4 regions of the Eleftheria terrae genome follow, and region 1 is predicted to be linked to each of the others. Evidence: riboswitches for the same ligand, from Rfam matches in the RefSeq annotation. Region 1 holds a riboswitch; each other region holds the start of a gene.

Region 1 (7,571 bases):
GCGGTGGATGAGCTCGCCCAGCTCGCCGCCGGAGCCGCCGATGAAGACCGCGTCCGGGTCGGGCCAGTGCTCCAGGCCCGCCGGCGCCTTGCCGTGCACCAGGCTGTAGTTGCCCACGCCGAGCGCCTGGCGGTTGCGCAGGGCGATGGCATGGTCCTCCTCGTTCTTCTCGATGGCGTAGACATGGCCTTGCTCGCACAGGCGCGCGGCTTCCAGGCCCACCGCGCCGGAGCCGGCGCCGATGTCCCAGACGATGCTGTCGCGGCGCAACTGCAGCCGCGCCAGCGAGACGGCGCGCACCTCGTGCTTGGTGATCAGGCCCTTGTCGGGATGGCGCTGCTCGTAGCGGGCGTCGGGCAGCCCGAACAGCACCGGCTGCGGCTTGTCCTGCAAGCGCCACAGCAGCACCACGTTCGGATCGGCGAAACGGCGCTCGGCCAGCTCCTGCACCGACAGTGCGGCGCTGACCGCTTCCTCGGGCTGGCACAGCCGCTGTGCCACAGCGCACTGGAAGTCGGCGCCCAGGCCCTCGGCCAGCAGCAGGCGGCCGATGCGGTCGGGCGTGTTGTCCGGGCTGGTGAGCACCGCCAGCCGGGCATGTGCGTGGGCGGCACGGGCCAGCGCATAGAGCCCGTGCCGCGCGTCGGCGCCGGGCACCCATTCGCCGGCATCGCGGCTGTGCACCGAGACGATCCTGATGTCCTGCCACGGCAGGCCGACACGGGCGCAGGCCAGCTGCAGGGTGGACAGGTTGGGCAGGATCTCCAGCGCCTCGATGCACAGGCGCGAGGCCAGGTAGGCCGCGATGCCATGGCACAGCGGGTCGCCGGTGGCCAGCACCACGCAGCGCTGGCCGGCCTGCTGCGCCTCGGCCACCCAGCCGGGCACCTGCGAGAGTGCGCCGCCCAGGTCGAGCAGGCGCGCCTCCGGGTCGATGTGCTCGGCCAGCAGGCGCAAGGTGCGCTCGCCGCCGATCACGCAGTGGGCCTGCCGCAGGTGGGCCAGTGCCTGCGGATGCAGGCTGCGGGCGCCGTCGTCCAGCACGCCGATGACGCGGCACGGCTCGCCGCCGAAGCGGCCTCGGTCTTCTTTCATGGAGAGCTGCTTGCTTCGGCCAGCTTGCGACCGTCGAAGTCGCACACCAGCACGGTGAGTTGAAACTGTCCCGGGTAGCGGCCCGCCACGGTGGCCACCACCCGCTCGGCCAGCGCCTGGTGGAACTCGTGCACGAGGCCCAGGGCCTGCACGCGCTCGCTGGCATAGCGCGCGGTCTCGGCGTTGCGGATGTCCTCGCACACCTCGGGGGGCACGCCGATGCCGGCGCACAGCTCGGCCAGCAGGGCGGTGTCGACCTCGGCGCGGCCCGCATGGGTGATGGTCTCGCCCTGCGCGATCTTGGTCAGCTTGCCCACCATGCCGCCGATGACCACCCGCGGCAGCCGACAGGCCACCGCCGTGTCGAGTGCGTAACGCAGGAAGTCGCCCATCTGCACGAAGCAGGCCTGCGGCAGGTGGGGCAGTTCCTCCATCGCGAATTTCTCGGTGCGGCCGCCGGTGGTGAGCACCGCCACGCCACTGCCCGTCGTGGCGGCCACCTCCACGCCCTGCACCACGCTGGCCCGGTAGGCAGCGGTGGAGTAGGGCTTGACGATGCCGGTCGTGCCGAGGATGGAGATGCCGCCGAGGATGCCCAGGCGCGCGTTCAGGGTCTTCTTGGCCATCTCGATGCCCTGCGGCACCGACAGGGTCACCTCCAGCCCGGCCTGCTCCAGCAGCGGGGCGCCGGCCAGCCGCACGTTGGCCTCGATGTTGCGCCGGGGCACCGGGTTGATCGCGGGGCCGCCCACCTCCAGGCCCAGCCCGGGCATGGTTACCGTGCCGACACCGAAGCCGCCGAGCAGCAGCACCTCGCCCGGCCGCTGCGGCAGCAGGCGGACGTCGGCAGTCAGGTGGGCCTTGTCGGTGCAGTCGGGGTCGTCGCCGGCATCCTTGATGACCATGGCGTGGGCCCGGCGCTGCGCGCTGTCGCCTTCGCAGCAGCCGTCATTGACGGCGAAGACCACCTGCTGGCCGTTGGGCAGCAGGCATTCCACCCGCTCCGGCACCGCGCCGCAGACCAGCCCCAGCACCGCTGCCCGGGCCGCGGCCGCGGAGCAGGCACCGGTGGTGAAGCCGGTGCGGGTGCCGCGCTTGACGGTTTTCTCCATCATGGCCGGGGGTCCTGGGAGTGCCGCGGCTCAGCCGGCGGCGGTGCCCTGGCGCTGGCGGGCCTCGGCCAGCGCCAGCAGGGCATGGATCGCGGCCACCACCAGCGTGGAGCCGCCCTTGCGGCCGTCGATGACGATCCACGGCACGGCCTCCACCTCGGCCATCAGCGCCTTGGACTCGGCGGCCGAGACAAAACCCACCGGCATGCCGACCACCAGGGCGGGGCGCACGCCCGCTTCCCGCACCAGGCGCACCAGCTCGATCAGGGCCGTGGGCGCGTTGCCGATGCCGACGATGGCGCCGTCGAGCAAGCCCAGGCGGTGCGCCTTGCGCATGGCCTGGACGGCCCGCGTGCTGTCCTCGGCACGGGCGGCCTCGATCACGTCGGCATCGCTGATGAAGTGATGCGCCTGCACGCCGAAGTGCGCCAGGCGCGGCGCCGACAGCCCGCTGCAGATCATCTCCACATCGGCCACCAGCGGGGTGCCACCTCGCAGCAGCGCCTGCACGCCGGCTTCGACAGCGCGCGGGTGGAAGCGCGTCAGCCCGTTGAAGTCGAAGTCGGCATTGGCGTGGATCATGCGCCGCACGATGGGCCACTGCCCGGCATCGTAGGGATGCGGGCCGACCTCCGCATCGATGATGGCGAAGGAGTCGTGCTCGATGGCCTGGCCCGCGCGGGTCAGTTGCTCGGTGACGGTGTTGACGGTGCTCATGCGGCGGTGGCGGAGGTGGGCTCTGTGGCCGGCGCGTGGCCGGCATGCACCGGCCGGCCGCCGGCTGCCGTGGCGTGCTCGTGCAGGTGCTGGTGCTGGTGCTGGTGCTGGTGCTGGTGCGTGTGCTCGTGGGCGTGCCCGTGCGTGTGCATGTGCTCGTGCACCGGCACGGCTGACAGCGCCTGGGCAGCGCCCGGCGCGGCAGCAGGGTCATGCGGGTGGCCGTGGTGGTGGCTGTGCCCCAGGTCGTGCGCCAGCTCGCGGTACTTGCAGCCGTCGCAAGGCATGCGCGACTGCGGCAGGCCGGCCAGCAGCTCGGCCACCCGTTCGTCGAGCAGCCCGAACACCTCGGGCTCGAAGCCGAAGCAGTCGGTGTGGGCCAGCCTGAGCGTCGGGTACTGCACCCGCAGGTGGTCCACCTGGCGGGCAATGCGCTGCATCAGTGTGCCGGTGAACAGGTAGTAGGGCAGCACCACCACCTGCCGCATGCCGACCAGCGCCTGGCGCTGCACCACCCGTTCCAGCCGCGGCCAGGTGATGCCGGTGAAGGCCAGGTCCACCAGCTCGTGGTCGCTGTCTTCCTGCAGCCAGCGGGCCATCTTGGCCATCTCGCCATTGGCCTGCCGGTCGGACGAGCCGCGCCCCAGCAGCACCACGCCGGTGGTGCGCGGGTCGGGCATGTCCAGGGCCTGCATGGCCCCGCGCAGGCGCCGCCGCAGCACCTGCAACAGCGGGTCGCAGGCCGTCAGGTGCGGCGCGTAGAGGAAGCCGGTGCCGAGGCATTCCAGGCGGGCCTGCTCGATGGCTTCGGGAATCTCCATCTTGACGTGCCCGGCCGCGTTCAGGATCAGCGGCAGCACCAGGACCTGCGAGCTGCCGTGTGCCGCGGCGCGCAGCCCGGCCTGCAGGCCGGGCTCGCCGAATTCGATGAAGCACAGCTCGATGCGCCAATCCGGATGGGCAGCGCGCCAGCGGGCGGCGAAGCGGCGCACGTCTTCATTGCCCGACTCTTCACGCGAGCCGTGCCCGACGAGCAGGATGGTGTGATTCACGAAGGTTCTCCAGGAACGAGGGATGCGCGGCGGAAGCGGTGCGAGAAGGTGGCGTCGTACAGCTTGGACTTGGCCAGTTCCGGCCAGTCGCGGGCGCCGAGCGTGGGGCTGGCGATGATCATGGCCTGGCTGACGATGCCGGCATCGCGGCAACGCTGCTTGATGTCGTGCAGGGTGCCGCGGACGATGCGCTCCTCGCCCGGCCAGCTGGCCTTGTGCACCACCAGCACCGGCGCGTCCTCCGGCCAGCCGGCCTCGCGCAGGCCGTGCTCGACCTTGTGCAGCAGCGTGATGGACAGGAAGATGCACAAGGTGCAGCGGTGCCGGGCCAGCTCGGCCAGCGACTCGCCCGGTGGCATCGGCGTGCGGCCTTCCACCCGCGTGAAGATCACGCTCTGCGTGACCTCTGGCAGGGTGAAGCTCTCCACCGCCGCGGCCGCAGACGCCATGGCCGAGGACACGCCGGGCACCACCGCCAGCGGCACGCCGGCCGCGTCCAGGGCCTGCACCACTTCGATCAGCGTGCCGTAGAGCGCCGGGTCACCGGTTTGCAGCCGCACCACTGTCTCATGCTGCTGCGCCTGCGCCACCAGCCAGCGGCCCATCTGCTGCAGCGTCATGTCCTTCGAGTCGGCGATGGCGCAGCCGGCCGGCGCCCACCGTGTCGCGGCTTCGTTGACCAGCGAGCCGGCGAAGAGGATGGCCCCGGCGCGGGCGATCAGGTCGCGTCCCTTGACGGTGAGCAATTCGGGATCGCCCGGGCCGGCGCCCACGAACCACACGGTGCCCGGCATCGGGTCAACGCGCGGGCAGCGGAGCGAAGCAGGCGGTGCCCAGGCCGGTGTGCTGCACCCGGCGGATCAGGGCGAGCACTGCAATCGTGACGAGCGGCTCCAGCGCGACCACCGCGACGTAGGAAGCGGCGAAGTGCAGCCACTCGACCAGCGGCGTCTCGATCTCGCCCATGGCCAGCCAGAAACCCACCATGGCGGTGACGCCGGCGTAGTAGCGGCTGTCGAGCTTCAGCACGTCCAGCCAGCCGCGCAGCACCAGCGTGCGTCCGGCGGTGTAGTGCACCGCGACCAGCGGTACTGCCAGCGAGAGGGTGTTCACCGCCAGGTGCATCAGGTCCTGCGGCTCGAACAGCAGGCCCTGCGCCAGCAGGCCGAGCGCGAAGCCGAACAGTGTCGGCACGAAGCCGAAGGCCAGGTAGATCGGCATCGCGCCGATGAAGTGCAGCTCCGACGGGCCCACCTTCAGGTGGAAGGCCTGCATGAAGAGCGAGAAGAACAGGGCTGCCAGGCCGGTGCGCAGCCACAGCGACGGTTGCTTGAGCAGCGGCAGCAGATAGCCGCCGAGCAGCGCGGTGGCCGCGACCGAGGCCATCACCACCTTGGTGTGCGACAGGTAGCCGGGTTCGATGTGCATGGGTGTCCTGTGGAGTGAAGGGGTCAACGCGGGAGAGGGCGCATGTCGCTCAGGCCGGCTGGCAGCCGGGAGGCTGCAGGCGGAGCCGGCCTGGCCGGCGTGGTGCCGGCAGCCAGGGCAAGGCAGGCAAGGCACGGCCGAACACCGTCCGCCTGGGGAGCCAGGATGAGCAAGGCATGATGAAAAGCAGAAGATCGTCGCTTCGCCTGCTTCCCCGCAGGCGACACGTGCATGGCCGCGCGAACGCGACCGCCTGTTGGCCGGTATCCGGGCTGGCGGAGCGCCCGTGTCGTCCTTCCCAGACACCAGGGTGTCCAGTGGAGCGGGGAACACGAGTGAAGCGCAGGGCTTCGTCCGCTGACCGTTGCGGGGGCAGCTCAGGCAAGGGCAGGCTCGATGGGGCCTGCTCCTCCTGATTCCCGTTTAACTGCACCGGCGCAATGCCGGCGCGAGCACCAACGCGGCGGATCATAGACCACTGCCCATGCTCCGCTCAAGACGTCGGCGCAAAAAAGCGCCGACGCCAGGGCCGTGTGCCTGTGGCTTGGCCCCTCAGGCGCCCAGCACGAAGTCGGCGTTGGTCACGCTGGCGGCCACGCCGGTGTCCAGCGTGCCGAGCAGCAGGGCATCGCCGCCGGCCGCGGTGGTTGCGTTGTACCAGAGCTGCCCGTTGCTGGTATTGAGGTAGATGCCACTGCTGTTGCCTGCCGCGTTGCCGGTGAGGCCGGCTCCCTTGAAGAAGGAGCTGGCCTCCAGCACGCTGCCCACGCCGCCACCGAACGCCAGGCCCAGCACGCCCGGGTTGATGGCTCCTGGCAGGCCGGCGTCGAGCGAGTTGGCCAGCACCATGGTGTCGTCGGCCACCTCGTAGTCGACCAGGGTGTCGGCATGCGGTGCGCCAGCGATCGAGAAGACGAAACGGTCCATCCCGTTGCCACCCAGCAGCGTGTCGTTGCCGGCACCGCCGTCCAGGCTGTCGGCACCGTTGCCGCCGTCGAGGCCGTCGTTGCCGCTGCCGCCGAAGAGGGTGTCCTGGCCGTTGTTGCCTTCCAGGCTGTCGTTGCCGGCATTGCCGTTGAGTGTGTCGCCGCCGTTGGCGCCAATCAGCGTGTCAGCGCCGCCACCACCGGTGAGCAGGTCGTCGCCGGTGCCGCCGTCGAGGCGGTCGTCGCCGTCGCCGCCGTTGAGGGTGTCGGCGCCGTTGTCGCCGTCCAGCGTGTCGTTGCCGGCGTCGCCGTTGAGCAGGTCGGCGCCGTTGCCGCCGGACAAGGTGTCATTGCCGGCGCCGCCGTTGAGCAGGTCGATGCCGTTGCCGCCGGACAAGGTGTCGTCGCCGTTGCCGCCGTCCAGCGTGTCGGCCCCGTCGTTGCCCAGCAGGGTGTCGTTGCCGTCGAGCCCGGACAGCGTGTTGGCCGCGTCGTTGCCGGTCACCACGTTGTCCAGTGCATTGCCGGTGCCGTTGACGGCGGTGGGTGCGTCGGCCGGGAAGTTGTCGAGCGTCAGGTTCTCCAGATGGTCGCCGAGCGTGTAGCTGGCCAGGCGCGACACCACCGTGTCGCTGCCTTCGCCGGCGCGCTCGACGACGATGTCGCCGGCCGAGTTGACATGGTAGGTGTCGTCGCCGCCGAGGCCGACGAGCACGTCGTCACCCCCGGACCAGTTGGCGTTCAGTACCGAGCTCGGGTCGTCGCTGAAGTCGGCCAGCGCATCGCGTGCATCCGTGCCATTGATCATTGCCATCTCGATCTCCTGCGTTGAAGAACTACGGCCGGCCGGCCTCATGCCGGGGGCCACTCCCGGCCGCTTGGCGGCTCGGGGCAGTGCACGGTACGGCCGGCCCTGGGCATCGGCAAGGGCAACTTTGCCAGGGGCGCGGGGTAATGGCTGAGGCGGGCAGCTGTTGTATGGGGGCGGGCCGGTCGGGCTTGCTTGCGGGGTGGCGGCTCGCCCGCGGGGCGTTGCGGCCTCGCCGGCGCATCGTGCGCCGGTGGGTTCTGCCGGATTCCTGCGCGGCTGCGGCCGGCGTGCGGTCCGGCACGCTCGCCGCCTGGTTCACCTGAGGGGCGCGGCCGGGTTACTTCACATCTTGGGATAATGCGCGGTTCACCGCCGCCTCCGGGCGGCGTCCCGGTGCGTCGAGCCGCCCGCGCCGGGACGGCCGGCAGGT
Region 2 (7,571 bases), 610 kb from region 1:
GCCCTTGCCGTTGCCGGTGGTGATGACGATCAGGCCGCAGTCGCGCTGCGCGGCGCCGATCTTTGCATCGACCACTTCCTTCTTGCGTTGCATGCGGCGGCGGTGGCGCTCGGCCAGGGCCTCGTCTTCCGGTGTGTCCATGCTCATGTGTCCTTTATTCTTGCGCTGGCAAGTAATAGGTGTGGCTGTCGAGAATGACAGGCTTCATCCGGCAGCCATAGGCCTGTGCCAGGTGCGCCTCGGTCAGCACCTCGGCCAGCGGGCCGGCCGCCCAGCGGGGCGGGCCGGTGCGTGCGGGCAGGCACAGCAGCGCATGCGTGCAGCAGCGCTGCGCCAGGTTCACGTCGTGCAGCGACATCAGCACCGCCCGCTCGTCCAGTGTGGCGAGCAAGCCGGTGAGGCCGAGCTGGTGGGCCACGTCGAGGTGGGCGGTGGGCTCGTCGAGCAGCAGCACCGGCGTCTCCTGCGCGAGCGCGGCGGCCAGCGCGACACGCTGGCGCTCGCCGCCGGAGAGGCTGCGCACATCCTGCTCGGCCAGGTGGCCCACGTCGCAGCTGGCCAGGCAGCGGCGGGCGATGGCCAGGTCGCCGGGTGCCAGCCAGCCCATGCGTCCGGCATAGGGCTGGCGGCCGGCCAGCACCACGTCGAGTGCGCTCATCGCGAACACGTCATGGTGGTGCTGCGGGCACCAGGCGCGCAGCCGGGCGAGCGTGCGGGTGGGCAGGGCGGCCAGCGGCCGGCCTTCGTAGCGCACCTCGCCGGCCGCCGCCGGCAGCAGGCCGGCCAGCGTGCGCAGCAAGGTGGTCTTCCCACAGCCGTTCAAGCCCAGCAGGGCCCAGCGCTCGCCACGCCGCACCTGCCAGTCGAGCCGGTCCACCAGGCGCCGGCGGCCGGCCTCCACCACCAGGCCGGCGGTGCACAGCACCGCCGGGCCGGCAGCGGGACGCATCTCCTCGCTCATGGCCGGCCTCCGCGGTGCAGCAGCAGCCACAGGAAGGCCGGCACGCCGATCAGCGCGGTGAGCACGCCCACCGGCAGCTGCATCGGCGCCACCACACTGCGGGCCAGCGTGTCGGCCAGCACCAGGAAGCCACCACCGCCCAGCGCGCAGGCTGGCAGCAGCAGGCGCTGGTCGTTGCCGAGCCAGAGCCGCAGCGCATGCGGCACCACCATGCCGACGAAGCCGATGCTGCCGGCCACCGTGATGGCCAGGCCGGCCGCCAGCGAGGCCAGCACCACCACCAGCGCGCGCACGCGGCGCACCTCCACGCCGAGCGACGCGGCCTGGGCATCGCCGAGCAGCATCAGGTTGAGGTCACGCGCGACCAGCAGCGCCAGTCCGAGCAGCAGGGCGGCGCCGGCCAGCGGCAGGCCGTAGCGGTCGGCGCCATTGAGGTCGCCGAGCAGCCAGAAGACCATGCTGCGCAGCTGCTGCTCCGGCGCCACCGAGAGGATGAAGGAGACGATCGCCGCGAACCCCGCGCTCAGGATCACGCCCACCAGCAGCAGGTGCACGCCGGCTTCGGTGCTGTCGGCCTGCCGGCGAAAGGCCCGGGCGCCGAGCAGGAAGACCGCGCCGGTGGCCACCAGCGCGCCGGCCGAGGCACCGGCGCTCACGAGCCACCAGCCGAGGCCTGCCCACAGTGCCGTCAGCGCGCCCACCGCTGCGCCGCTCGACACACCCAGCACGTACGGATCGGCCAGCGGGTTGCGCAGCAAGGCCTGCAGCAGCGCGCCGGACAGCGAGAGCAGGGCACCACAGGCCAGGGCGCACAGGGCGCGCGGCAGGCGCAGCTGCAGCACGATGTCGCCATCGATTCCTTGCGCCTGGCCCGCCAGGGCGGCCAGCACCGCGCCGGGCGACAGCGCCTGGCTGCCCACGGCGACGGCCAGCAGCAGGCTGGCGCCGGCGGCCAGGCCGAGCATCAGGAAGACCAGGGGCGGCCGTGTCGCTCGCATGTTGCCGGCCCGCTCAGGGGCGGCTGCCGCTGAACTGGATGCCGATGAAGGCGGTGCGGCCGAGCGTCGAATAGCTGTACGCCGTGGTGTAGTCCTTGTCGGTCGCATTGTTGAGGCGTGCGAGCAGCGTCCACGCCGGCGCCAGCCGCCATTGCGCCCCCAGGTTCAGCAGGCCGTAGCCGCCGAGGCGTGGCCGGCGGCCCTTCACCGCGGTGTCTTCGCGATCCGAGACGAGCAACCATTCCACGAAGGCGTTGCCCCAGGCGGCCTGCTTTTCCACGGTGAGCTGGGCGGTGCGGTCTGCACGGCGCACCAGTTCACGGTCGGTCGCCTCGTCCTTGGCATCGAGGATGTCGAACGAGCCGTCGATGTGCCAGTCGGCATTGCGCCAGCCGGCCTGCAGCGTGGCGCCGGACATCTTGGCGCGGCTGGTCTGCTTGGCCGTCACGGTGTCGATGAAGCCGCGGATGTGGTTGCGGTAGAAGGTGAGCGAGCCCTGCCAGCGCCCGTCGTCGTATTTCACGCCGAGTTCACGGCCCTGGTTGCGCTGCGGGCGCAGCGCCGGGTTGCCGTAGTCAGGGAAGTACAGCTGGTTGAAGGTGGGCGCCTGGAAGTTGTTGGCGGCACTGCCGGTCAGCCGCAGGGCCGGCGTCAGGCGGTAGCCCAGGCTCAGGCTGCCGGTGGTGAAGCCGCCGAACTGCGAGTTGTGGTCGCGCCGCACCGCCGCCTGCCCGATCCAGGGCCCGCGGTCCAGCGAGTAGGCCAGCAGGGCGCTGTTGGTGTGGCGCCGGCTGACGGTGTAGGGGGTGGTGCTGTCCACCTCGTCCTCGACCCGCTCCAGCGCCGCGATCACCTTGTCGCTGCCGATCGAGAAGGTGTTCTGCCAGCCGAACTGCAGGCGTTCGGTGTCGAAGTCGTAGCGCCCATCGCGCGCGCCATCGGAGGCCCGCTCGTAGACGCTGGCGCTCTTGTCGAGCGTCAGGCCGAGGCGAACGCTGGACTGCCAGCGTTCGCTGAGGCGGTTGTCGATCGTCACGCCCCAGTTCGTGGTGGTCCCGCGGGTTTCGGCATCGGTGGTGGCGGAGGTCAGGCCCAGCGGGCTGCCGAAGGTGAGCGGGTCGGAGTAGGTGCTGTCGAACTCGTGGATGTTGCGCGCGCTGAACCACTGCGTGGAGATGGTGTGCCCGGGCGCGACGGTCCAGTTCAGCGAGCCGGCCACCGAGCCGCTGCGGTAGCTGTCGTCGTCCGGGTTGTAGTCGAGCGATCCGCCTTCGCGGGTGCGGCTGCTGATGCCCTTGGCGCGTTCGCCGGACAGCGAGAGCGCATAGCCCCAGCCGGGGCCGCCGCCGCTGACGCTGCCGCTGGACTTCACCAGCCCGTGCGAGCCGAAGCCGGCCTGCGCCTCGTACTGCTGCCCGGCGCTGCCGCGGCGCGTGAAGATCTGGATGACGCCACCCACCGCATCGGCGCCGTAGAGGGTGGTTGCCGGGCCCCGCAGCACCTCGATGCGCTCGATCTGCGCGACGGGGATGTTCTCGATGGCTGCAGCGCCCGAGGTGGCCGAGCCGATGCGTATCCCGTCGAGCAGCACCACCATCCGGCTGAGCTCGGCACCGCGCATGAACAGCTGGGTGTTGGACGCATAGCTGCCGTTGCTGCTCATCTGCACGCCGGGCAGGCGCTGCAGCACCTCGCGCAAGGTGGTCTGGCCGGAGCGGCGCAGCTCCTCCTGGGTGACGACGGACACGTCGGCCACCACGTCCTGCACGGGCTGGGGCAGCCGCGTCGCGGTCACCACCGTCTCCGGCAGGTGGAGGGCCTCGGCATCGGCCCAGGAAGAAGAAGGAAAGGCAGCGGCCAGCGCCAGCGGCAACACACCATGCAGCATGGTGGACGATCGTGTGGTCATCGCGAGAAAGGCAGTCGATCGATGCTCGTGCCTGCTTCCCCGCAGGGCCGAGCCGTTCGGGCGTGCTGTGCACGCCCCCCTGTTGGCCGGTATCCGGGCTGGCAGACCGACGCCGGTGGCCTTCCCAACTCGTTGCCGAGCCAGTGGCGGTGAACCGGCGCTGAAGCACGGTGCGCTTCGTCTGCTGACCGTTGCGGGGGCAGCGCAGGCCAGGATCGGCACCTCTGCGGCACCGGCCCCTCCTGCTTCCCGTTTAACCGCGCAGCCGACCGGCCGCGCGAGCACCAACCCGATGATTGTATGAGAGCGTTGCAGACTTCCCGGTTGATCCAGCACACGTGAAGCAATTGGGACGCCTCGTAAGCAAACGGCGCGCCCTGGGCCGCCTTGCCAAGGCCCCTGACTGGGTGGGCGCGTGCCCACTTCTTTGCCGATATCGTTCGGGCCACGAAGAACAACCCCGTCCCAACGGGCAACCGCCGCAGCGGCCCCCCCCGCCCGTCACGGGACCTCACGGAGTCAGCATGTTGATACTGAAGCGGCCTCGCCTTGTGCTTGGCCACCTGGTCGCGCCCTGGATCCTGGCCGCCCTGGCGGCCTGCGGCGGCGGAGGCGGAGGCGGCGGCGATGCCGACACGGACGGCAGCAGAGCCGCCCCGGCCGCCGAGGCGGCCGATGATCGCGAGACGGCCCAGGCGGCCGTCATCGCCCCGGCACTCGACGGCCTGGTCGGCACCGTCACCCCCACGGCCGATGCCCACCTGGTTGGCATGTGGACGCCGGTGGTCGACTGGCCCCTGCTCGGCATCCATGCCAACGTGCTGCCCAACGGCCGCATCCTCACCTACGGTGCCAACGAGGAGAACCCGCGCACCCGCAAGGCGGTCACCTTCGACGAGTGGGACACCCGCATCGGCCTGACGCCCGCGGCACACCGGGAAGTCGCCAGCCCGACCGAGCTCGACTCTTTCTGCAGCGCATCGGTGATGGGCCCGGACGGCCTGCTGCTCATCGTTGGCGGCAACACCTTCTGGAAGACGGCCCAGTACGACCCCGACCGCAGCCTGCTGATCGCCCGCGCCTCGCAGATGCAGCAGCCACGCTGGTACGGCACGCTGGTGAAGCTGCCCGACAACCGGGTGGTGGTGGTGGGCGGCAACAATGGCGGCATCACGCCGCCGGCCTATGGCGTGACGCCCGAGATCTTTTCCGCCGCCGAGGGCTGGCGGCCCCTCACCGGTGCCAGCAGCGAGGAGGCGTTCGGCGCCACCGAGAAGCGCTTCTGGTATCCGCGTGCCTACCTGGCGCCCAACGGCCTGATCGTCGGCGTCTCCAACGACCTGCTGTGGCAGCTCGACCCGCAGGGCGAAGGCCGCCTCACCGTGCTCGGTCCGGCGGGCCACCGGCTGGGCGTGGCGGGCACTTCGGTGATGTACCGCCCCGGCAAGGTGCTGCTGATCGCTGGCGGCGAAACCGACTTCGACCGCGAGCCCGCGACCCGCAAGGCCACCGTGCTGGACATCGCCGGTGACCTGCCCGTCAGCAGCCCGACGGCCGAGCTCAACTTCGCCCGCAACTATCCCAATTCGCTGATGCTGCCGGATGGCCGGGTGCTGGTCACCGGCGGCACCACCCGGGGCAACGGTGTCGGCACCGCGGTGATGCCGGCCGAGATGTGGGACCCCGACACCGGGCAGTGGGCCACCTGGGCACCGGCCGCGGCCGCCCGCCTGTACCACTCCACGTCGCTGCTGCTGCCGAACGGGGCGGTGCTCAACACCGGTGGCGGCTCGCCGGGCCCGGTCTTTGCGAAAACCGCACAGGTGTTCTTTCCGCCTTACTTCTTCAAGAAGCGCTGGGACGGCGAGGTGGTCTGGGCCGACCGGCCGGCCATCAAGCGGGTGGATCCGTACTTCCGGCAGGGCGAGGACGGCTCGCTGCGCCTGTCCGACAGCCGCCGCATCGCCTCGGTGGCGCTGATCTCGGCCGGCGCCGTCACCCATGGGCACAGCACCGACCTGCGCTACGTGCCGGTGCCGTTCTCGCAGTCCATGAACCGGGTACAGCTGCACCTCGGCGAGCTGGGCGAGACGCTGCTGCCGCCGGGCCACTACCAGCTGCATGTGGTCGACGAGGAGGGCGTGCCGTCCTCGGCGGCCATCGTCGAGGTGCGCGGCGGCTCGGCCAACGTCGCCTACCAGGGCTGGGCCAGCCAATCGAGCACCAGCGGCTTTCGCGACGCCGGCGCCGCCATCGACGGCAGCTGGTCTGCCTACAGCGCCACCTCGTCGAGCAATGTCGACCCGAGCTGGCAGCTCGACTTCGGCAGCGGCCGCCCGATCGCTGGCATCAGCCTGTTCAACCGCCTGGGCGAATGCCGGGACACCGACGACTGCCGCAGCCGCTTGCGCGACATCACGGTGTCGGTGCTGGATGAAGCCGGCAACCCGGTCTGGACCTCAGGCCTGCTCAATGCCGAGAACCTGCTGCAGTCGCCCGACCGGCTGCATGTGGACCTGACCCTGCTCAATGGCACCGCGGTGGTCGGCCACGGCGTGCGGGTGCAGCGCCAGTCGGACCCGGACCTCTCCGGCTCGGGCGGCCAGGGCGGCGAGTCCGAAGCCAACGTGCTCGCGCTGGCCGAGGTGGAGGTGGAGGAGGGGCCGGTGAACCTGGCCTTGCGCAAGCCGGCCCGGCAGTCCCACACGGCGGCCGGCGGGGTCGCCAGCCGGGCGGTGGACGGCCGCTTCAACGCCACCTGGCGTGACGGCCCGCTGACCTTCACCGGCGAGGCCTTCCAGCCCTGGTGGGAGGTGGACCTCGGCGCGGTGCACCCGCTACGCCGGGTGCGACTGTGGAACCGCATCGATTGCTGCAGCGAGCTGCTGGCCGACTTCGACGTGCTGGTGTCGGACACACCCTTTGGCAGCGGCAGCCTGGAGGAGGAGCGGGCGCGTCCCGGCGTCGGCGTCTACCACGTCGACACGCTCAAGGGCGAACGTGCGCTGGAGGTGGCCTTGTCCGAGGCGCAGACCGGCCGCTATGTGCGCATCTGGCTGAACCGGCAGAGCACGCTGTCGCTGGCCGAGGTGGAGGTGATCGGTCGCTGAGGCTGCACCGGCAGGCTGACCCGGAGACATCCCGGGCGGCCTTGCCGAGTGTCCGTGCGAAGGCCTCGTTGCCACCAGGCCCGCGTCAGCGCGCGCGCAAGGCGGCGCCGCGCAGCATCAGCACCACGCCGCACAGCACCACGCCAGCGGCGGCCCACTCGAAGCGGGTGATGTGCTCGCCGGCCACCGCCACGCCCAGCAGCATGGCCAGCACGGGGTTGACGAAGGTGTAGCTCGAGGCCAGTGCCGCGCTGGCGCGGCTGAGCAGCACCATGTAGGCATTGAAGGCGATCAGCGAGCCGAACACCACCAGGTAGGCCCAGGCGGCGGCCGAGACCGGCTGCGGCGGCCAGGCCGGGGTTTCGCCGGTCGCCAGCGAGAGGGCGAGCAAGACCGCGCCGCCGCAGATCATCTCACTGGCGAAGCCCATCGCGCCGGGGGCCAGCGGCAGGCTGCGCTGGCTCAACACGCTGCCCAGCGACCAGCTCACGCAGGCGATCGCAATGGCGAGCAGGCCGGCCGGCGAGGCCTGGAAGCCGGCGCCTTGGGTCAGCAGCAGCACGCCGCACAAGCCCACCACAATGCCGGCCAGC
Region 3 (7,571 bases), 210 kb from region 1:
GGTGATCGGCGACTTCAACAACATCGACGAGGCGCAAGCCGGCGAGCCGCTCGCCATCCCGCTGAAGACGCTGAATCCGTCCGGCATCTACGCCGACTACTACCAGACGGTGCCCATCCTCTGCTACCACCGCTTCGGCACGGTGGGCGGCAAGATGGCGGTGTCGGCGGCCAGCTTCGCGGCCCAGCTCGAATGGCTGGCCCGCAACGACTACCACGTGATCCGCCTGGAACAGCTGATGGCCTACCTGGAAGGCGGCCAGCCGCTGCCCAAGCGCTCGGTGGTCATCACGATCGACGACGGTTTCGAGTCGGTGCACCGCTATGCCTTCCCGCTGCTGCGCAAGTACAACATGCCGGCCACGCTGTTCGTCTACACCGACTTCATCGGTGGCGGCGAGGCGCTGAGCTGGCCCCAGCTGCAGGAGCTGGCCGATTCCGGCCTGGTCGACATCCAGGCGCATTCCAAGACCCACCGCAACCTGCTGGATCGGCCGCCCGGCCTGCCGGAAGCCGCCTACCGCCAGCAGTTGCAGGCCGAGGCCCAGGTGCCGCGCGAGGTGCTCGAGCGCAAGCTGAAGAAGGTCAAGGTGCGGCATTTCGCCTATCCCTACGGCGATGCCAACGAAGCGGTGCTCGAAGCCATGGAGCGCAACAAGTACGACATGGCCGTCACCGTCAATCCGGGTGGCAACGCCTTCTTCGCCCAGCCGCTGATGCTCCGGCGCAGCATGATCTACCGAGACGACAGCCTCACCACCTTCCGCGCCAAGCTGCAGGTCACGCAGGGAACACGCAAGCCATGACATCGCCTCTTCCTGCCTTCCGTCTTGCTTCCGTGCTGGCACGCAGTGCCCGCCTTGCGGCCGCTGGCGGCCTGTCCCTGGGCCTGCTGGCTTGCGCCGGCGGCCCGCCCAGTGCGCCGGAGGAGGCACCCGCGCCCTTGCCGGCCGTGCAGGGCTCCCGCAATGCGAGCTACGAAAGCGAGCTGCGCCAGCGGGCCCAGACCCAGACGCAGCAGCGGCGGCTGGCCGATGCGGCCGTCAGCTGGGAACTGCTCACCGTGTTGCGCCCCGAGGTGGACGAATACCGCGAGCGCCTGGCCGACGTGCGCCGGCACATCGAGCTGGCCGTCGCCGAACACGCGCGGCGTGCCCAGCAGTTCCAGCGTCGTGGCGAGCTCGACCGTGCGGCGTCGCAGCACCTGGCCGTGCTGGCCCTGAAGCCGGACGACGAGGTGGCCGCCGATGCCCTCCGCGCCATCGAGCGCGAGCGCAACCGGCGCAACTACCTCGGCAAGTACTCGCGCATCACGCTCGCGAAGCGGCTTGGATCGTCGCCTTTCATGGTGGCGCAGCCCGATGACGCCTTGACCGCCTCGCCCGGCCGCCGCAGCGGCGCCGTGCGCTGAGGCGGCGGCCGCCCCGGCTGCTGGAGCGCAGGCGCCGGCTTGGCGACACTGGGGGCTTCTGCTAAGGTCCGCCGCATGCAGGTGCTCTCCAGGATGTCTCCTCGCGAGAGTGAAACGGGAACGCGGTGAGGCCGGCCCCCAGGCGCCGGCGCAGGCCGCGACTGCCCCCGCAACGGTAGGCAAGGGTGGCCGCGTCATCGACGCCACTGGAGTGCGTTCAGGCTCCGGGAAGGCGACGCGGCAGGGCTTGCAAGTCCGGAGACCGGCCTGCATGCGCGCGCCGGTGCCCTCGTGCGTCGGCCGCGTTCAAGCGTTCCGCTTGCGGTGGGCGAGCGGTGCGGGGTGCGCGGACGCCTGTTGTCGTACGGTTGGATGGATGTGCAGGTCCATCCGGCCGGTGGCTGCCGCTCGCCTCGTCGTCTGATGAGGAGCAGCACCGCATGGACTTCGAACTGAACGAAGACCAGCAAGCCTTTCGCCGCGCTGCGCGCGATTTCGCCGAGCGTGAGCTGGCCCCCCACGCCGCGCGCTGGGACCAGGAAGGGCATTTTCCAAAAGCACAGCTCGCGCTGGCCGGCCAGCTCGGCTTCTGCGCGCTCTATACCCCACAGCCCCTGGGCGGCAGCGGCCTGTCGCGACTGGACGCGACGCTGGTGTACGAGGAACTGGCGCGTGTCGATCCTTCGACCACGGCCTACCTGAGCATCCACAACATGGCCACCTGGATGGTGGCGCGCTGGGGCCGGCCCGACCTGGCCGGGCAGTGGATACCGCGGCTGGCCAGTGGCACTGCGCTGGCGTCCTACTGCCTCACCGAGCCGGGTGCCGGCTCCGACGCCGCCGCGCTGCGCACCACCGCGCGGCGCACCGCCGACGGCTGGTGCATCGACGGCAGCAAGGCCTTCATCTCCGGCGCCGGCGAGACCGAGTTGCTGGTGGTCATGGCCCGCACCGGTGGCCCGCAGGCCGACGGCATCTCGGCCTTCGCGGTGCCGGCCGACACACCGGGCATCCGCTATGGGCGCCGGGAAGCGAAGATGGGCTGGAACAGCCAGCCCACCCGGGCGGTGCACTTCGATGCAGTGCAGGTCGGGCCGCAGCACCTGCTCGGCCAGGCGGGCGAGGGCTTTCGCATGGCGATGCGCGGCCTCGATGGCGGCCGCCTTGGCATCGCGGCCTGTTCGGTCGGCGGGGCCCAGGGCGCATTGGACGCCGCCTGCCGGCACCTCTGCGAGCGGCGCCAGTTCGGCCGCCCGCTGGCGCAGTTCCAGGCCTTGCAGTTCAAGCTGGCCGACATGGCGACCGAGCTGACCGCCGCGCGCCAGATGGTGCGCCTGGCCGCCTCGCGCCTGGACCGCGACGACCCGCACGCCAGCGTCTATTGCGCGATGGCCAAGCGGCTGGCCACCGACGCCGGCTTCGAGGTCTGCAACCAGGCGCTGCAGTTGCACGGCGGCTATGGCTACACCCGCGATTACCCGCTGGAGCGGCTATTGCGCGACCTGCGGGTGCACCAGATCCTGGAAGGCAGCAACGAGATCATGCGGGTCATCGTCGCCCGGCACCTGCTGGAGCAGCCTGACCTGGAGCACCTGAGGTGAGGCGCCAAGGGCGCATGATCGTCCCGGGCGCCCTTGGCGGCGCCTGTTTCGCGGCTGTGTCTGTACACGAGGGCGGCAAGCCCGCCAGGAGGCAAGGATGACGACCATCGCATTTTTCGGCCTCGGCAACATGGGTGGCCCGATGGCGCGCCGCCTGTTGGGCGCCGGCCACCAGTTGCTGGGCCTCGACCCGTCGGCGGCGGCATGCGCCGCCTTCGCCGCAGCGGGCGGGCTGGTGGCTTCCAGTGGCCCGCAGGCGGTGGCCGACGCCGAGGTGGTGATCTCGATGCTGCCGGCGGCCCAACATGTCGAGCGCCTCTACCTGGGCGACGGGGTGGCGGACGGCCTGCTCGACCACATCGATGCCGACGCACTGGTGATCGACTGCTCCACCATCGGCCCGCATCCCGCCCGCCGGCTGGCCGAGCGCTGCCAGGCGCGTGGCATCGATTGCCTGGACGCGCCGGTGTCCGGCGGCACCGCGGGAGCCGAAGCCGGCACGCTCACCTTCATGGTCGGCGGCCCGGCGGCTGCGCTGGAACGGGCGCAGCCCGTGCTGCAGGCCATGGGCAGCCAGGTCTTCCACGCCGGCGCGGCCGGGGCCGGGCAGGCCGCCAAGCTCTGCAACAACATGCTGCTGGGGGTGTTGATGGCCGGCACGGCCGAGGCACTGCAACTCGGCGCGGCGCATGGGCTGGACGTCGCAGTGCTGTCGCAGATCATCTCGCGCAGCTCCGGCCGCAACTGGGCACTGGAGGTCTACAACCCGTGGCCGGGCGTGATGCCGACGGCGCCAGCCTCGCGTGGCTACAGCGGCGGCTTCGCCAGCGCGCTGATGCTCAAGGACCTGGGGCTGGCCGCCGAAGCGGCGCTGCAGAGCGGCACCCCGACGCCGCTGGGCGAACTGGCGCGCAACCTGTACGCGCTCCATAACGCGGCCGGCCAGGGCGGCCGCGATTTCTCCAGCATCCTGGAGTTGCTGCGCCCACCGGCGGCCTGAGGTGGCGGACGGCGGGCCAGGGGCTCACTTCAGCGTCTTGAACTTCTCCTTCAGCGACACGGCCTTGCGGCGCTCCAGCCGGGCAGTGTCGTTCTCGGGGTCCAGTTCGAGCACCCGGTCCCACTGGCGGATGGCACCGTCCAGGTCCTGCCGTGCGAAGGCGCTGCGAGCGTTCACGGTGTGGCGCGAGACCAGCTGCTTGCGCAGCTGGGCGGCCTTGCCGGCCGCGGCAGGGTGGCCGAGGCTCGCGGCGCGGCGGTACTCGGCCAGCGCGCGGTCGGCATCGCCAGCCCGCTCGGCCGACTCGCCCATGCTGAGTGCCCGCTCACCGGCCGAAGGCTCCGGCGGTGCCGGCGGTGGGGGAGGCGGCGGTGGTGGCGGCGGCGGCGGGGGAGGCGGCGGCGGTGGCGGTGGCGGCGGAGGCTCCCGCTTCGGCTCCTGCCGCGGCGGAGGGGCTTCGCGCTCACGCTCACGCTCACGGTCGCGATCGCGGTCGCGTTCCCGATCACGTTCGCGCTCCAGCGTGCCGGGCGGCGGCGCCTTGCCTGGAATGCGCAGCACCTGCCCGCCGCTGACCTGGCGGGGGGCCTTGATGTCGTTGTAGCGGGCGAGGATGTAGAAGGCGTAGATGTCGCCGAGGAAGCGGCCGGCGATCTTGGACAAGGTGTCGCTCGGGCGCACGGTGTAGGCAAACGACTCGCGGCCGAGCGTGGCCACCGGGTCGGCGGTGATCTGGCGCATCAGGTTGAGGGCCAGCTTGTTGGTCGGGTCCAGCGACAGGGCCCGCTGCAACTCCTGCTTCGCCTGCTCTTCGTTGCCGGCTTCCAGCGCATCGGCGGCGGCCAGGGCGCTGCGCTGGGCCTGCTGCAGCATGGCAGGCGTGCGCACGGTGGGTGCGCTGGCAGCCGCCGGCGGCTCGACGGCCGCCTCGGGAGCGGGCGGTGGTTCTGCGGGAGGAGGGGTGGTACAGCCCGCCAGCAAGCCGAGCACGGCCGGCAGCACGAGCGCCACACGCGGGTTCTTAGAAAGCTTGAACGTCATCCGTTAGCCAAGTGGTCCGTGTTGTAAGACGGATTAGATGGGAAAACTCCGGCCCTCGCCAATGCTGGCCACGTTGCGCGTGCAGCGGTGCGGAACTAGTTGACGTTTTTGACGCGGTACCGGGCTGCCGCGAGGCTGGGCGCGGGCTCCCGCTAGCCTATCGCACCGATGAAAAAAACGCATCGCCCGTACAGGGGGGCGGGCAAGGCAATTGCCTCATGAGCTGGGTCGCCCCAGCTTCGCGCTGGTCGTCGTCCCACGTTTTTCAAGGAGTCAAAATGTTCGCTCACAACAAGCGGTTGCAGTACACAGTCCGCGTCAGCGAGACCAATCCCGGCCTGGCCAATCTGCTGCTGGAGCAATTCGGCGGGCCTCAGGGGGAACTGGCCGCCGCCTGTCGCTATTTCACCCAGGCCCTGGCTGAAGACGATCCAGGCCGCAAGGACATGCTGATGGACATTGCCACCGAGGAGCTGAGCCACCTGGAGGTGATCGGCACCATCGTGGCGATGCTCAACAAGGGTGCCAAGGGTCGCATCTCCGAAGGGGTGGAAGAGGAAGCGGAGATGTACCGCTCCATCACGGGTGCCGGCAATGACTCGCATGTGACGCAGGTGCTGTATGGCGGCGGTCCGGCGCTGACCAATTCGGGCGGTCAGCTCTGGAACGCCGGCTACATCGACTCGATCGGTGACCCATCCGCCGACCTGCGCTCTAACATCGCCGCCGAGGCGCGCGCCAAGATCATCTACGAACGCCTCATCAACGCCACCGACGACCCCGGCGTGAAGGAGGCCCTGGGCTTCCTGATGACGCGCGAGATCGCGCACCAGCAATCCTTCGAGAAGGCGCTGTACTCGATGCAGCCCAACTTCCCTCCGGGCAAGCTGCCGGGCGACCCGCGCTTCACCAACGCCTACTTCAACATGTCGCAGGGCGAAGGGGACATGCGCGGGCCGTGGAACAGCGATGACAACTTCCGCTACATCACCGACCGCGACGAGCAGCAGGCGGTGGACGGCGGCACCGGCCTGCCGGAGCTGCGGCTCAAGCCCGACGAGTTGGCCGTGGCCAAGCAGCTGGTGGCCCGGACCTCGTCCGACCCGACGTCCGATCCGATGACCGGCGCCGAACTGGGCATGGGCCCGAACGAAGCGCTGCTCGACCCGGCCACCGCGTCTTCGGCCCAGGCGCGCAGCCGCCTGGCCCCGGGTACCGGCAAGACGCACTGATGGAAACGGAAGGCGGAACCGCCTTGGAAAAGGCATAAGGTGCAAAGCGGCGGCTTCCGGCCGCCGCCCACCACCACCGCAATGGAGTGACACACGTGGCAGCCCTCGATCCTTTCGACGCCCCCCGTCTCCCGCCGTCATTGACACGGCCGCGGCCCCGGCAGCTGCTTGGGCTCGCCCTGTGGGTGGCCGGTGTCTGCGCCGGGGTGTGGCTGCTGTGGCGGCAACTGGCCGCCGCCGATCCGCGGGTCGGCCAGGCGTGGCTGGGCGGCCTGATGGCCGCTGCCGCCACCGCCTTGGGCACCTTGCCGGTGTTGCTGGCCCACACGCCACCGGCCGAGCGCACGCGCGATGCCATGCTCGGCTTCGGCGCCGGCGTGATGCTGGCGGCCTGCTCCTTCTCGCTCATCGTGCCGGGCCTGGAGGTCGCGGTGCAGCAGGGCGCGGGTCACTGGGGCTCGGCCCTGATCGTCGGCGCCGGCATCCTGCTGGGCGGCGGTTTCGTGTTCGCGCTGGACCGGTGGCTGCCACACGAACATTTCATCAAGGGACGTGAAGGCAAGCAGGCGGCGCTGCTCAAGCGCACTTGGCTGTTCGTCTTCGCGATCTTTCTGCATAACCTGCCGGAGGGGCTGGCCATAGGCGTCGCCTTCGCCGGCAACGACCCGCTGGCCGGCAGTGCGCTGGCCACCGGCATCGCGATCCAGGACGTGCCCGAAGGCCTGGTGGTGGCGCTTGCGCTGCGCACCGCCGGCTATGGGCGGCTGACGGCCGGCGCCCTGGGGGCGGCCACCGGGCTGGTGGAGCCGCTGGGCGCAGTGCTGGGGGCGCTGGTGCTGGCGTTGTCGGCGGTGCTGCTGCCCTGGGGGCTCGCCTTCGCGGCCGGCGCGATGCTCTATGTCATCAGCCACGAGATCATCCCGGAGTCGCATCGCCAGGGCCATGAAGCCTGGGCCACCGGGGGCCTGATGCTCGGCTTCGTCATCATGATGCTGCTGGACACGGCGCTGGGCTGAAGCACTGGCGCGGATGTCCGCCGCCCGCCGCCACCAGGCGCGGCATCGGGCACCGGGTATCCCGCAAGAAACGTGACGGAAGTCACGACCGGCCACCCTCCTGCCGGGGCGGTGCTGGGGCCGGACCGGGCCGCTCGCGCCAGGCAGCGGGGGACCGCGCGCGGCACGCGCCTGCCGTTTGTCGGGGCGATGGGGTCGATGGTCGTGCGCCGGTGCACGGCACGCCGCGATCCGGGCATGATGCGCGGCTTTTCGCCCATCCCTCCTCAGA
Region 4 (7,571 bases), on a different replicon from region 1:
CGTCCACCCCGAAGGCCTGCCGCAGCCAGAAGTAGAAAGCCAGGTAGCCGTGCGGCGGCACCAGCTCGGCATCGTGGTAGCTCGCGGCGCCAGCCTCGCCATAGGCGCGGGCCGGCTGGATGCCGATGAAGACCTGGCCCAGCCGCAGGCCGGCGATCATGAAGCGGCCCTGCCGCACCAGCGGATCCTGCTCCGGCGCCCCCCAGCGGGCGGTGACCGCGGCCGCCATGCCGGCAGGCAAGCGCGCCAGTGCGGCCAGGTAGTCGGCCATGGCCAGGCTTTGCCAGGCCGGGCGCAGCGGCCATTGCGAGGGGTCGGCCGCAATGCCTTGCTGCAAGCGGCGCATCAGCGCATCCCCATCGGCCGGCAGCGCGTCGAGCCGGTAGCCCTCGCGCTGCAGCAGGCGCAGGATCTCCATCACCGAGGCCGGCGTGTCCAGCCCCACGCCGCTGCCCAGGCGCCCATCGCTGCCAGGGTAGTTGGCCAGCACCAGGGCCAGCCGCTTCTCTGCCACAGGCAGGCGCCGCAGCCGCACCCAGCGCCGCGCCAGCTCGGCCACGAAGTGGCAGCGCTCCTCGTCCGGCTGGTAGGCCACCACGTCGCTCTGCGTCAGCTCGCAGCGGTAGGCCAGGCCCTTGAAGCTGATGGCACGGGTCACGATGCGGCCGTCCACCTCCGGCAGGGCCACCTGCATCGCGATGTCGCGGGGCCGCAGGCCCTGGGGGTCGGCCAGCCAGTCGTCGCGGGCCGATCCGGCCACCAGCACCTGCAGCACCGGCGCGTCGCCGGCCAGCGGCTCGGCCAGCTCGCCCGACAGCGCGGCGAACGCGGTGCTGTTGAGCACCAGGTCCACCGACTGCTCGGCACACAGCTGGCGCAAGGCGGCCAGGCAGAGGGGCTCCTTCAGCGAATCAAGCGCCACCGGCAGCGGATTGAGCCCACGCTGCAGCAGCGCCGCCGCCAGGCTGTCGAAGGCCGCCGTGTTGCCGGATTGCAGGTGGGAGCGGTAGAACACCAGCGCCACCACCGGGGCGCCCGGCTGCCAGCCGGCCCGCACTTCGTCCAGCGTGGCGGCAGCACCGTGGTGGCGTGCGCCGGCCGCCGGGGCCTGCAGGCAGGGCGGCCGGTACAGCGCCACCTGCGGCAGGGCCGTCGGCGGCAGCGGCGGCTCGCCCCAGCCGAGACCGTCGTGGGCCAGGCTGCGCAGCAATTGCCGCGCGTTGTGCAGGCTGCCGGCCCGCAGGTACTGCCACCACTGGCGGCACAGCGCCTCCGGCAGCGTGCTCTTGCGCAGCAGGTTGACGTCCTCCTGCAGGTCGCCCGAGAACATCGCCAGCCGCAGCCCCCGTGCCGAGGCCAGCTCGCCCAGCCGCTGCACGCCGTAGGGCCAGGCCGACTCGGCACCCAGGTGGTCCACCAGCACCACCCGGGCATGCTGCAGCACCTCGTCCACATACAAGTCGAGCGACGCCGGCTGCCGCAGGAACATCAGGTTGGCCAGCCGCAGGCCGGGCCAGCCGGGCTCGCCCGCCTGCAGCTCGCGGTAGGCCCGGGCCAGCAGCGACAAGGTGGTGTCGGCCGAACTCAGCACCACCAGCTCGGCCGGGCTCTGGCCGAGTCGCATGACCGCGCCCTCGTCCTCGACGAAACCGCCGGGGCGGGTGCTGAGCAGGTGCATCGCGGGGGGATGCCGGCGGCCTAGGCCAGGGCCGGCGCAAGGCCGGCGCGCAGCGACGCCGCGTCCAGCCCCTGGCCGATGAACACGAGCCGGGTCGACGGCGCCTCGTCGTCGCGCCAGCGGCGGTCGAAGTGCGCATCGAAGCGCCGGCCCACCCCCTGCACCAGCAGCCGCATCGGCTTGCCCGGCAGTGCCACGAAGCCCTTCACGCGATAGAGCGTGTGGGCCGCCGCCAGGCCGGCGAGCGCCGCCATCAGGCGCTCGCGATCGACGGCCGGCAGCTCCAGCACCAGCGAGTCGAACTCGTCGTGCTCGTGCGCCTCCTCGTGGTCATGGTGGCTCTCGCGCAGGTGGATGTGCGCTTCGGCCGCCCGCTGCTGGCCCAGCAGCAGGTCCACCGGCAGTTCCCCGCCCCGTGCCGGGACGATCTTCACCTCAGCGGGGATCTCCGCCCGGATCAGCACCTCGGCCTCGCGGCGCTGGGCCTCGCTCATCAGGTCGATCTTGTTCAACACCACCAGGTCGGCGGCCGAGAGCTGGTCCTCGAACAACTCGTGCAAGGGCGATTCATGGTCGAGGTCGGGATCGGCCCGACGCTGCGCGTCCACCGCCGCAGGATCGGCCGCGAACTGCCCGGCCGCGGTGGCCGGCCCGTCGACGACGGTGATGACGGCATCCACCGTGAAGGCATTGGCAATGCCGGGCCAGTTGAAGGCCTGCACCAGCGGCTTGGGCAGGGCCAGGCCGGAGGTCTCGATCACCACATGGTCGATCTGCTCGCGCCGTTCGGCCAGCGCCTGCATCACCGGGAAGAACTCCTCCTGCACGGTGCAGCACAGGCAGCCGTTGGCCAGCTCGTAGAGCTGGCCGGGGCGCTCGCGGCCGTCGTCGTCGCAGCCGATGCCACACCCCTTGAGGATCTCGCCGTCGATGCCGAGCTCGCCGAACTCGTTGACGATGACCGCGATGCGCCGGCCCTGCGCGTTCTGCAGCACATGGCGCAGCAGCGTCGTCTTGCCACTGCCCAGGAAACCGGTGACGACGGTGGCGGGGATCTTGGTGGTCAGCACGTGCCCTCCCTCAGGCCGCCAGCGGCGCCAGTTGCACGAAGGAGAAGTAGGCTCCCAGCACGCCGACCACCGTGCCGGCCACCAGGCCGGCGCGCTGCAGCTGCGGCACGGTCCACCGCGAGGCCACCGTGGAGACGGCGACGACCAGCCCGGCCTGGATCAGCGCGAAGCCGAACAGGTAGGCCAGCAGCGGCGTGGATTCCGCACCGACGATGGATTCGCCGTAGGCATAGCCATGCAGCAGCCCGGCCACCGGCAGGGCCGTCCACAGCACTGCCGCCGGCAACGCCCGCCGCCACAGCAGCGCGAGCCCGGCGACCACCACGCTGAGGCCCACCAGCAGCTCGCCGGCCGGCAGCGTGACGGCATTGAGGTGCAGCACCGTGCCGGCCAGCGAGCCGGCGACAAACACACCCGCCAGGCCGGCCCGCAGTGCCAGTGGCAGCCGCGCCACCAACAGCGCCAGCGCCAGCACGAAGGCCAGGTGGTCCAGCCCGATCACCGGATGCGCGAGGCCGGACAGCAGCCCTTCGCCAAAGGTGCCGGGCATGGCGCCTCCCATGGCGTGGTGGGCGAAGGCCGGCGAGGCCAGCACCGCGAAGGCGGCAGCACCGCCGCGCACGGCAGCGCCCGTCCAGGCACGGTGAGGCGCCCTGGTGCGAGGGGAAGGCAGAAGGAGCAGACGGTCCATGACATCCTCTTCAGGCCGGCGTCCCCGCCGGCCGGGTGGCGAACGTGATGCCGTGAGAGGTACAGCCCGGACATTCCCGCGCCGGCTCCGGCCGCAGGAACAGCCCGGACGCCGCCCTCCCGCGGCTTCCGAGTGAGGGACGACGGCCGGTATCCGGGCTTGCAGAGCCGGGCGGCGCCGAGGCGGCACCACCCTGCGGAAAGGGGCTCGCCTTCCCGCACGCGGCTGCGTGCAGTGGCTGCAGGGCACCGCCGGCCCCTGCCTGAACCCTTCCTTGCCTGCTGACCGTTGCGGGGGCAGCACAGGCCTTGCCACGCTCGACGAAGCGCAGCGCACCTGTTTCCCGTTGAACCCACGCCCCCCTTGCTGGCAGGCGTCGGCACCGTCGATCCCGCCTGCCGGCCGGGCTTCGCCCGGTCCGCCAGGACGTGGCCATTCTAGAGGGACGGCGGGCGCCTGCACTGAGTGGGTTCCCGGAGCCGGCCCCCTTAGAAGCAGGCGGCCGTCAGCTTGCCGTACAAGGTGTTGAGGTCGAGCTGCGCAGGAAAGCCGGCTGGCACCTGCCCGCTGGCAAAGCCCCGGCTGCGCAGGCCGGCCAGGAAGGGATGGCTCAGGTACTGCTGGCTGAAGCTCCCCAGGTTGCCGAAGTAATGGGAGAACAGCCGGGCCGGGTCGAGCGCGAATTCGCCACGGTGGCTGGCGCCGTCGTTGCCGTCGTCCCAGCCCCAGGGCGCATTGGCCGAATGGCTGCTGCAGCTCTTGAGGCCGGCACCGCAGCCGCCACTGCTGTCGCCCTTGAAGCTGCCCCAGCTGTTGAAGGTCTGCGCCTGCGCACCCGGCTGCACGGCTTCGTCCAACGCGGCCGCCCACAGCCCGCCCGGCGCCGCCATGTCGACCAGGCGATAGGGCACCTGGCGATCGTTGCCCGAGGCCGGATGGCCGGCGGTGCCCAGGCTGGGGTAGTAGATCACGCCGTCCTGGTCGGCGGCGCCGTTGAAATCGGAGGTGTAGGGCCAGGCCTTCAGGCCATGGCCCTTGGCCTCCTGCACCGTCTTGACGCGGCTGACGCCCTCGTGCAGCTCGAAGGACAAGGTGCCGTCGATGTCCTCGTGGCCGCCCACGTAGGGGCTGCCAGGCGGGGTATAGGCATAGAAGTCGGTATGGAAGACGGTGATCATGCCTTCCAGCCGACCGAAGGCCGAGCCATCCTTGCGCACCGACAGCAGGGCGCCTTCCAGGTCGTTCTCGTGCTCCTGGTCGAAGATGGTGTCGGACCAGTCACGCGGGTGATAGAAGGCATAGGTGATGAAGTAGTGGCTGCAGCTCTCCACCACGGAGTAGTAGACGGTGGCCGGCCAGAGCCCGTCGCCCCGGTGATCCCAGTTGTTGGTGGTGACGCGGTCGCCGTCGTAGTCGTAGGCGGTGAGGTAGTCCGATGCCGCATCGCTGGAATCGGTGTCCTGGTAGTGCACCGGCGCATGGTGATAAGCCAGCTCGGCAGGGGTGGCGGCGGGCACGACGGCCGGCGCGAGAAGAACGCCGGCGCATGTGGCCAGGGCGACCATGGAACGTGGCATCGGGAGCTCCTTTGTCCAGACAACAAAAGCCGCCAGCCTGTCGGGCCGGCGTGTCGAGCCGATGACCGGGCAATCGCCCTGCCTGCCGGCGGGCTGCCCCCACCCGCCGTCCGCCCTGCCGCGGGCCGCCGCCACGGGGAAAAGTCCACTTTCAACATTTGCCTGCGCAAACCGGGCGAACGCGCGAAGAAACGGCCTAATGCCGCGGTCGATGCGACGCCGGCCACCGGCCTGCCGCTGCACTCCCACCCACCGGACCCCGCCCATGCCCCGCTCCCCGCGCCTTGCGCTTCATCTCCTTGCCTGCCTGCTTGCCGGCCACACCGGGGCCTGGGCGACGAGCGGCAACGCCGCCCCGTCCCCGCTGGCCTTCGGGGCGACCACGGCCGCCGAGGCGAGCGCCAGCGCGATCGACCCCGCCAAGGCGCGCGTCACCGCCCAGGCCAGCGGTCGCCTGGAGCTGTTCATCAATGGCCAGTTCATGGGCCGGGCCATCGACGCGCGGCAGCGCCTGAGCGCCTATGCCCGGGCGCTGCGGGTGGGCGACAACGTCATCGTGCTGCGGGTGCGCAGCCAGGACGCCGCGTCCTTTGCCTATGCACAGCTGCAAGGGGAGTTCGGCCGCGCAGTGAGCAACAGCGGATGGCGCGCCCGGTTGGCCTCGGCCGGCGAGGCGGCCGAGGCCAACGGCCCCTGGAGCCGGCTGGACTACAACGACAGCGACTGGGCCCCCGCCAGCGAGCGGCCCATCCCGCGCCCGAGCGGCTTCCCCTCGGACGGGGCGGCGCGCTCGATCTGGCCGGCCAACGCCGGCCCGGGCGTCGCCCTGTTCCGCCTGCGCCTGTGGGTGCCTGACGCCGCAGCGGCGCGCCCGCAAGGCTGGGGCAGCAGCGTCACCGGCGGCAGCGGCGGCGAGCGGGTGCGCGTGCGCACCCCGGCGGAGCTGGCCAGCGCGCTGTGCCGCACACGCAGCGGCTCCACCTGCACCGACACCACGCCCCGCATCATCGAGGTGGCGTCGACCCTCGACTTCCGTGGCAGCGAAGGTCCGGAGCACAAGCCGGGTTGCTACCAGGCCGTCTGCCCGGCGCCGATGCAAAGCGAGCGACTGATCGTCGCGGCGCCCGGTATCACCCATTGCGACGGCAAGCCCACCTTCTCGGTCGCCTTCGACGCGGCGGGCCGCACGCCGCTGCTGGTGGGCTCCAACAAGACGCTGATCGGCATCGGCGATGACGGCGTCATCAAGGGCAAGGGGTTGATGCTGAGAGGCGGCGTGAGCAACATCGCGATCCGCAACCTGAGCTTCAGCGACATCAACCCCGGCATCGTCTTCGCGGGCGACGCCATCACGCTGGACGACACCGACCGGGTCTGGATCGACCACAACCGCTTCCAGCGCATCGGCCGCCAGCACATCGTCTCCGGCTGGGGCAAGGCCTCGCGCGTCACCATCTCGTGGAACCAGTTCGACGGCCGCAGCGCAGCCTCCGCCACCTGCAACGGCCAGCACTACTGGATGCTGCTGCTGGTCGGCAAGGACGACAGCATCACCTTCGCCAACAACTGGCTGCACGATTTCTCGGGCCGCAGTCCCAAGATCGGCACCGCGGCCGGCCGCGCCAGCGTGCAGTTGGTGAACAACTACCTGCAGCGCGGCAAGGGGCACGCGATCGACGTCACGGCCCCCGCCCAGGTGCTGGTGGAGGGCAACTACTTCACGTCGGTGCACACGCCCCTGGTGCGGCATGAGGATGCCGGCGGCGTGTGGGCCCCCCTCGGCACACCGGACAGCGGCGCGCAGGCCGCCTGCCGCGCGGCCCTTGGCCGCGACTGCGCCGGCAACGAGGAGCGCGGCGCGCTGGAGCGCGGCGGCTTCCGGGTGCAGCCGTCGGTGCTGGAGCGATTCAAGGCCGACGGCGCGCACCACACCGTGACGCCGTATCCGGCGAGCAAGGTGCCCGAGGTGGTGCCGCACCTTGCCGGGCCAGGGCACCTTTGAACGCTGGCGGATGGCCGGTACGGCTCGGGCGCTCGTGCACCGATGCGCACACGCCCAGCCCGGCCTTGTCCGTACTGGCCGCCGGCGGCAAGCCGAGGCGACGCACCCCGGAGATGCCACGCTGCGGTGCCCCGGCGTGGCGGCACGGCGCTCGCCGTCGCAAGCAGAAGGATCGCGGGTTCGAAGGGTGCAACGGCGCCGCGCACAGCCGTCTCGCCGAGCACCCGCGACGAGCGACCACATCGAGATCCCCACGCCCTGATGGACAGCGAGCGATGCGCGGCTGGCGGGCAGGGTGACGGGAGCACCCGGCGCCGCTGCCCGGGCAACCGTCTGCGACGGCGACCGATGCGCGGCGGCAAGCGCGGGCCCTACGGTGCAGGCCCGGTCCTGGCGCCGCCCTTCGGCGGCATGGCCGGCCGCCCCACCTCCACCCCCATGCGCTCCAGCAGCGCCGCCACCGCTGCGGACTGCCGCTTCAGGCGGTGCACCACCACATAGCAAGGCCGGAAGGCCTTCGGCCAGCCGGTCTTCAGCACCCGGAGCCGGCCGG

Evidence for each region. Region 1 has a riboswitch for cobalamin ahead of N7L95_RS04005 (energy-coupling factor ABC transporter permease). Riboswitches for the same ligand answer to the same signal wherever they lie in the genome.
Region 2: linked by a shared signal. The riboswitch ahead of N7L95_RS01655 (TonB-dependent receptor domain-containing protein) and the one ahead of N7L95_RS04005 (energy-coupling factor ABC transporter permease) in region 1 are both predicted to bind cobalamin.
Region 3: linked by a shared signal. The riboswitch ahead of N7L95_RS03265 (acyl-CoA dehydrogenase family protein) and the one ahead of N7L95_RS04005 (energy-coupling factor ABC transporter permease) in region 1 are both predicted to bind cobalamin.
Region 4: linked by a shared signal. The riboswitch ahead of N7L95_RS26265 (HupE/UreJ family protein) and the one ahead of N7L95_RS04005 (energy-coupling factor ABC transporter permease) in region 1 are both predicted to bind cobalamin.

The regions. Positions count from the first base shown of each region.
Region 1 covers NZ_CP106951.1:891,972-899,542, reverse strand. The annotation lists gene cbiE (precorrin-6y C5,15-methyltransferase (decarboxylating) subunit CbiE) at 1-1,095, opposite strand, end outside; gene N7L95_RS04025 (cobalt-precorrin-5B (C(1))-methyltransferase) at 1,092-2,210, opposite strand; gene N7L95_RS04020 (precorrin-8X methylmutase) at 2,238-2,924, opposite strand; gene N7L95_RS04015 (sirohydrochlorin chelatase) at 2,921-3,976, opposite strand; gene cobM (precorrin-4 C(11)-methyltransferase) at 3,973-4,770, opposite strand; gene N7L95_RS04005 (energy-coupling factor ABC transporter permease) at 4,775-5,404, opposite strand; cobalamin riboswitch at 5,647-5,879, opposite strand; gene N7L95_RS04000 (calcium-binding protein) at 5,957-7,144, opposite strand.
Region 2 covers NZ_CP106951.1:282,717-290,287, forward strand. The annotation lists gene cobO (cob(I)yrinic acid a,c-diamide adenosyltransferase) at 1-147, opposite strand, end outside; gene N7L95_RS01645 (ABC transporter ATP-binding protein) at 155-961, opposite strand; gene N7L95_RS01650 (FecCD family ABC transporter permease) at 958-1,959, opposite strand; gene N7L95_RS01655 (TonB-dependent receptor domain-containing protein) at 1,973-3,868, opposite strand; cobalamin riboswitch at 3,936-4,172, opposite strand; gene N7L95_RS01660 (galactose-binding domain-containing protein) at 4,393-6,978, shown strand; gene yedA (drug/metabolite exporter YedA) at 7,064-7,571, opposite strand, start outside.
Region 3 covers NZ_CP106951.1:678,370-685,940, reverse strand. The annotation lists gene N7L95_RS03275 (polysaccharide deacetylase family protein) at 1-805, shown strand, start outside; gene N7L95_RS03270 (hypothetical protein) at 802-1,410, shown strand; cobalamin riboswitch at 1,473-1,695, shown strand; gene N7L95_RS03265 (acyl-CoA dehydrogenase family protein) at 1,851-3,011, shown strand; gene mmsB (3-hydroxyisobutyrate dehydrogenase) at 3,109-4,011, shown strand; gene N7L95_RS03255 (LysM peptidoglycan-binding domain-containing protein) at 4,036-5,052, opposite strand; gene N7L95_RS03250 (manganese catalase family protein) at 5,331-6,284, shown strand; gene N7L95_RS03245 (ZIP family metal transporter) at 6,380-7,300, shown strand.
Region 4 covers NZ_CP106952.1:505,043-512,613, reverse strand. The annotation lists gene cobN (cobaltochelatase subunit CobN) at 1-1,678, opposite strand, end outside; gene cobW (cobalamin biosynthesis protein CobW) at 1,699-2,748, opposite strand; gene N7L95_RS26265 (HupE/UreJ family protein) at 2,759-3,439, opposite strand; cobalamin riboswitch at 3,567-3,841, opposite strand; gene N7L95_RS26260 (hypothetical protein) at 3,928-5,016, opposite strand; gene N7L95_RS26255 (polysaccharide lyase family 1 protein) at 5,282-7,018, shown strand; gene N7L95_RS26250 (LysR substrate-binding domain-containing protein) at 7,390-7,571, opposite strand, start outside.